2 linked regions of the Gemmobacter sp. 24YEA27 genome follow. The main gene of each other region encodes a partner of the protein of the gene in region 2 in a complex. Links are inferred from orthologs where the notes say so. Each region holds a gene or a part of one and is shown on either strand. Other genes may lie near its edges. The genes, in order: rpsG and tig.

Region 1 (3,042 bases), 440 kb from region 2 along the record:
ACCTTGAACTCGCGACGCATACGGTCGACGAGGATGTCGAGGTGAAGTTCGCCCATGCCCTTCATGATGGTCTGGCCCGATTCCTGATCGGTCTCAACCCGGAAGGAGGGGTCTTCGGCAGCCAGACGGGCAAGAGCGATGCCCATCTTTTCCTGGTCAGCCTTGGTTTTCGGCTCGACGGCGATCTCGATAACCGGGACCGGGAAGGTCATGGTTTCCAGAACGACCGGGTTTGCCGGATCGCAAAGCGTGTCACCGGTGGTGGTCTCTTTCAGACCGCCAAGCGCGATGATGTCGCCGGCGAAGGCTTCGGTGATTTCCTCACGCTCGATGGCGTGCATCATCATCATCCGGCCAACGCGCTCTTTGCGGCCTTTGGTCGAATTGAGCAGGCTGTCGCCTTTTTTCATCACGCCCGAATAGAGACGGGTGAAGGTCAGCGAGCCGACGAAGGGGTCGTTCATGATCTTGAACGCCAGACCCGAGAAGGGCTGGGCATCGTCTGCAACGCGCTGGATGTTGCGGGTCTCGGTCTCGTCGCCCGGTGCGAAGCCCATATAGGGTTTCACGTCCAGCGGCGAAGGCAGATAATCGACAACAGCGTTCAGGAGAGCCTGCACGCCTTTGTTTTTAAACGCAGAACCGCCCAGAACCGGCACGAATGCCATCGCTAGGGTGCCCTTGCGGATCAGCGCGCGCAGCTCGTCCTGCGAAGGCTCTTTGCCTTCGAGGTAAGCTTCCATCGCAGCATCGTCCTGCTCGACGGCGAGCTCGACGAGGGTCGCGCGACGGGTCTCGGCTTCTTTTTTCAGGTCGTCACGGATCGGACGGTGCGCCCAGGATGCGCCGACATCGTCGCCTTCCCAGACCCATTCTTCCATCGTGACGAGGTCAACGATGCCTTCCAGATGATCTTCGGCACCAATCGGGAACGCGATCGGCGCGGTCGTAGCGCCGGTGCGGTCCTTGATCATGTCGAGGCACTTCTGGAAGTCTGCGCCGATCTTGTCCATCTTGTTGACGAACACGATGCGCGGAACGCCGTAACGGTCGGCCTGACGCCACACCGTTTCGGTTTGCGGTTCCACACCGGCGTTACCGTCGAGAAGGCAGACCGCGCCATCAAGAACCGCCAGCGAACGTTCAACTTCAATGGTGAAGTCAACGTGGCCGGGGTGTCGATGATGTTGAAGCGGTGCTTCGGCGAGGTCGGAGCGGTGCCGTCGTAGGTCTTTTCCCAGAAGGTGGTGGTGGCAGCCGAGGTGATGGTGATCCCCCGCTCCTGCTCCTGCTCCATCCAGTCCATGGTCGAGGCGCCATCGTGCGTCTCGCCCATTTTGTGGTTCTTGCCGGTATAGAAAAGAATACGCTCGGTCGTGGTCGTCTTGCCGGCATCGATGTGGGCCATGATGCCGAAGTTACGATAGAGATTAAGCGGATAGTCGCGTGCCATTTGGCCCCCTTACCAGCGGTAATGGCTGAACGCTTTGTTCGCGTCGGCCATCTTGTGGGTGTCTTCGCGCTTTTTCACGGCAGTGCCGCGGCCATTGACGGCATCGGACAGCTCAGCTGCCAGACGCTCTTCCATGGTGTTCTCGTTGCGCTTACGCGCAGCGATGATCAGCCAGCGGATCGCGAGCGCTTCACGGCGCTCGGTGCGGACTTCGACCGGAACCTGGTAGGTTGCACCACCAACGCGGCGCGACCGGACTTCGACCGAAGGCTTCACATTGTCGAGCGCTTCGTGGAAGGCTTCGATCGGCGAACGCTTCAGGCGGCCTTCGACGCGAGTCAGGGCACCATAGACGATCGACTCGGCGACCGACTTTTTGCCATCCAGCATCAGGTTGTTCATGAATTTGGTCAGAACGCGGTCGCCATATTTGGCGTCCGGGAGAATTTCGCGCTTCTCTGCGGCGTGACGACGGGACATGTCTCTCTACCTCTCCTGGATCACTTCGGACGCTTGGCGCCGTACTTCGAACGACGCTGACGACGGTCTTTGACGCCCTGGGTATCCAGAACACCCCGGAGGATGTGGTAACGGACACCCGGAAGGTCTTTGACGCGGCCGCCGCGGATCAGAACAACGCTGTGCTCTTGCAGGTTGTGCTTTTCGCCGGGGATGTAGGAGATCACCTCGAAGCCGTTCGTCAGACGAACCTTGGCCACTTTCCGCATAGCGGAGTTAGGCTTCTTCGGGGTCGTGGTGTAAACGCGGGTACAAACCCCACGCTTTTGCGGGCAGGATTCCAGGTGCTGGGACTTGGACTTGCTCGGCTTATCTTCCCGGGGTTTCCGGATAAGCTGTTGAATCGTCGGCATTCACGTTCCTCGTTTCGATACTCGCACCCTATGCCTTATGGTGCGCCGCTTCTCGAGTGCATTGCGCGAATCGCAAAACACAAAAACCGCATTCATCCGCCGATAAGGTGGATGACGCGGGTATTTCTGCAGAGGATCGGACGGGGTCCGGCCCTGAATTTCAGGACGCTCTGACCCTGGCGGCACATGGCAGCCCCGCAAGGGTGAGCGGGCTATAGGTGGAATCGCCCCTGGTGTCAACTGCGCCCCCGCCCGTGGCACAGGTGCCCGGGCCACAGGAACCGGGCAGGATTCACCCCCTGCGCCGGGCCTCACGCAGGATGGTGAAGACCCCGGAGGCCACGATCAGCGCCGCCCCTGCAAGGGTCACAATATCGGGCAGATGGTCAAAGACCAGCCAGCCGAGCAGCGTCGCCCATAAGAGCTGGCTATACCGCAGGGGCGCCGTCATGCCGACATCTCCGGACTGCAATGCGCCCACCAGCGAGACGAATGCCATCGTCATGAAGAACCCGCCGACAAGCGCCAGCAGCAGATGGCGCAGGGTCACTGGCTCCCATGGCACAAAGACCGACCAGACGACGCTCAGCGTCAGGACCATGATCGCCGCGCCAAGCCCGACCAGCGCCGCCGGTACAGCGCGGCTGATCTGCCGGGTGATCAGATCGCGGCAGACCACGCAGGCCACCGACAGAAGCACCAGAAACGCCCAGGGGT
Region 2 (3,208 bases):
CGATCCGTGCCGGGCTTGCCCATTTCAGGGGCGAAGACCTGCGCGAGACACGCGGCAGCGGCGAATAATCCGCAGACTTTGCGGGCGGGGCGAGGGGCCCGTCCGCCGACACCGGAGCTTCAGGTGCCGGGCCCGCGTGTTTCTTGCCATTTCAAGAGGCAGATCCGGGCCTGAGCCTGACGCTGGTCAATGCACCGCCGCCAGCAAGGCCGCATGTTCATCGGCCGTCACCGTATCTGACCGGACCAGCCAGGTGTGAATCGCGAAGACCACCGCCCTGGTGACCGGCAGCCGGATCAGCGCCTGTTTCTCGCAGCGGATATAGCGATGCTCTTGTGGCCGCGGTCGCGGCTGGCTTTCGGGGCGCGGCTGATGCAGCTCCGGATCGTCATAGGTCAGGTAATTCATCCGCCAGAGCGGCTGCTCCGGCCGGATCGCATCAAAGAGCCGCTGCACCCCACGGGCAAGGCGCTCATCATAGGGCTCGACCGGCTCATGGATGCGCAAAAGAGAACGGCCGATCTTTTGCGAGAGCGTCCAGCCCGCCGGGAAACACAAAAGCGCGCCGGTCAGGCGATGGCTGTCCTCGCCGGTCTCTAAGATGCAGAGATCCTCCTGCACCAGCCGCCCGAGCGTCAGCAGCGGCTGCTCAGGATCGGGGCGGATCGTGCCGCCATCGGGGCGTGTGATCACGGCACCGTCCTGCGCAAAGCGGTAGCCGGGATCACGGCCAAGCCGCGCCAGCACCATGTCATAAAGCTCGCGCGCGGCTGGTTCTGCCTCGGGCAAAAGCGCGTGGACACGGTCGGGGATATCAGAGATCAGCGCGTCGCGTCGCGCCATCTGGCCGGCGAAAGCCTCGTCGCGGGCGATCCAGCTGTCATCGGTGAGGGGCTGGATGCCGGGCAGGCGGCTGCTGCGCGGATCCATCCAGGGCAAAAAGGGCAGGCGGGTCTGCAGGATGGCGGGATCGGCTGTCACTGGCGCGTCGGTCTCAAAGGGGCATCGCCGGAGACCCTAATCCGGCTGGCCGCGCCAGGGCAAGGCCAGAGCAAAGTCAGAGCCGGACCAGCAACCGGCATGGCCTCCGGCCAAAGAAAAAGGCCGCCCCCGAAGGAGCGGCCCGTTTTAACCACTGACCGGAAGATCAGAGCTCGTCCAGAGCTTCGACCGCCTTTTGCAGGTCGTCTTTCGAGACGTCCTTCTCGGTCACTTTCGCGAGGCCGACGATGTGATCGACAACCTTGTCTTCGAAGATCGGCGCGCGCAGCTGCTGCTGGATCTGCGGGTTCTTCTGCACGAATTCGAAATAGGCGCGCTCCTGGCCCGGATACTGACGGGCGGTCTGGATCACGGCCTGGGTCATTTCGGCATCCGACACGGTGACCTCAGCCTTGCGGCCGATTTCCGCGAGCAGAAGACCCAGACGCACGCGGCGCTCGGCGAGCTTCTTATGCTCGTCGGTCGCTTCGATATTGCCGTGGTTATGGCCATGCTCTTCCGGGTGCTCTTCATGCCAGAGCTGATGCGCGATCTGGCTGGCTTCCGCCTCGACCAGTTTCGACGGCAGCTCGAACGACACGAGACCATCCAGCTGGTCCAGCAGCGCACGTTTCAGAACGGCGCGCGAAGCACCTTTATATTCGGCTTCGAGGCGCTCACCGATCTGGGTTTTCAGACCTGCAAGATCTTCAGCGCCGAATTTCTTCGCCAGCTCATCATCGATCTCGGCGGCTTTCGGCGCCTTGACCTCATGCACGGTGCATTTGAAGAGGGCTTCTTTGCCTGCGAGATGGGCTGCGCCATATTCGGCCGGGAAGGTCACTTTGACCTCAACCTCGTCACCGGCTTTGGCACCGGTCAGCTGATCCTCGAAACCGGGGATGAAGCTGTTCGAGCCCAGAACCAGCGGATAGCCTTCGCCCTTGCCGCCTTCGAACGCTTCGCCATCGACGAAACCTTCAAAATCGATCACGACCTGGTCGCCCTCTTTGGCTTTCGAGCCTTTCTTGCGGGCTTCGAAATCTTTCGCATTGTCGGCGAGGTTCTTCAGCGCTTCGTCCACATCGGATTCAGCGGCCTTCACGACCAGCTTTTCCAGTGCGACTTTCGCGGTGTCGAGTTCCGGGATCTCCGGCAGGGTCTCATAGGCGACCTCGACCACGACGTCCTTCTCGGGCGACCAGCTTTCGCCGCCTGCCATCTTGACCTCGGGCTGCAGCGCCGGGCGGTCGCCGGTTGCCTCGAAATGGTCCTTCATGGCACCATCGACAGCATCCTGCATGGCTTCGCCCATCAGGCGGTCGCCAAATTGCTTGCGCAGAATCGCCAGCGGCACTTTGCCCTTGCGGAAGCCTTTGATTTCAATGTCGGGCTGCGCTTCGAGCAGCTTTTCCTGCACTTTCGCATCCAGCTCTGCTGCGGTCACCGTGATGGTATAGCCGCGCTTCAGGCCGTCTTTCAGGGTCTCGGTGACCTGCATCTGTTTACCTTCCCAATCCTCAAATGGTGCGGGTGGAGGGACTTGAACCCCCACGCCGTAAGGCGCCGGAACCTAAATCCGGTGCGTCTGCCAATTCCGCCACACCCGCATCGCTCATGTTCTTCCGGGATAACGAAACGGGGACCAGACCCTGATGTGACAGGCCGGCCCCCGCATATGCCCGGAAAATCCGCGCCCTTCTAGCAAAGGCCCGATTGGGATGCGAGCGGAAAATCATCGCGACAAGACTGCGGGAAAGCGGACATTCCGGCCACAAAACCGGTGCATCGGCGGGCAAAAGCCTGGAAATAAGCGCAGCCCTGACCAATTCCTGCCATAGTTCGGCGCGAAACTGGGTCACATAGCGCGAAGATCAGGGATTGAGACCATGATGATCGAAAGCCTTCTCAGCGTCGAAACTGACCTTCCGGCTGTCGAAGTCACCGCGGCGTCCGGTCTTACGGTTGGAACCACTGTTCTCACACTTGACGGCGATCTCCCGGTCCAGTTTCTCGCCCCGGGCGACCGTGTTGTCACCAGATCGGGCGTCAGGGTTCTGAAATCAATCAAAGTTTCGGTGATGCGCGATGCCGGTATGATCCGCGTCAGCGCCTCGGCGCTTGGTCATGACCGCCCGGAAGCTGATTGCTTTCTTGCGCCGGGCCAGAAGATCATACTGCGCGACTGGCGCGCCCGGGCCCTCTATGGTCAGGAGGTCGCCATGAT

Evidence for each region.
Region 1: the proteins of tig (region 2) and rpsG are in contact, whole or in part, in a crystal structure (PDB 3GTY), measured with the Thermotoga maritima proteins. The link is inferred for Gemmobacter sp. 24YEA27 from one-to-one orthologs. Residues at the interface, in WP_004081061.1 of Thermotoga maritima: Glu122, Val124, Val129, Leu130, Tyr133, Glu188, Gly259, Ile262, Tyr263, Glu266, Ser270, Glu273, Gln274, Glu277, Arg308, Gln311, Ile312, Ser315, Tyr316, Glu325, Arg329, Arg336, Leu363, Phe366, Trp367, Arg373, Leu377, Arg381, Leu384, Glu387; in WP_004081843.1 of Thermotoga maritima: Lys34, Lys52, Lys55, Glu59, Arg62, Gln63, Glu66, Asn67, Lys69, Val71, Arg95, Ala109, Lys110, Lys111, Gly112, Arg113, Pro114, Glu117, Glu121, Ile124, Ala125, Tyr127, Asn128, Asn129, Thr130, Gly131, Lys135, Asp139, Arg142, Met143.

The regions. Positions count from the first base shown.
Region 1 is NZ_JASJPW010000001.1:1,583,975-1,587,016, reverse strand. What follows is about bases 199-2,923. They hold rpsG (30S ribosomal protein S7), read right to left. Parts: upstream 1,934-2,923; coding sequence 1,463-1,933; downstream 199-1,462. Other genes in these bases: QNO18_RS07885 (DMT family transporter), read right to left, coding at 2,618-2,923; rpsL (30S ribosomal protein S12), read right to left, coding at 1,954-2,325. In the rest of the region: more of QNO18_RS07885, read right to left, coding at 2,924-3,042.
Region 2 is NZ_JASJPW010000001.1:2,023,531-2,026,738, forward strand. The notes cover bases 316-3,206. They hold tig (trigger factor), read right to left. Parts: upstream 2,483-3,206; coding sequence 1,148-2,482; downstream 316-1,147. Other genes in these bases: QNO18_RS10020 (DUF3445 domain-containing protein), read right to left, coding at 316-981; QNO18_RS10035 (Hint domain-containing protein), read left to right, coding at 2,874-3,206. In the rest of the region: QNO18_RS10015 (hypothetical protein), read left to right, coding at 1-68; more of QNO18_RS10020, read right to left, coding at 187-315; more of QNO18_RS10035, read left to right, coding at 3,207-3,208. UniProt on the Bacillus subtilis protein: Involved in protein export. Acts as a chaperone by maintaining the newly synthesized protein in an open conformation. Functions as a peptidyl-prolyl cis-trans isomerase.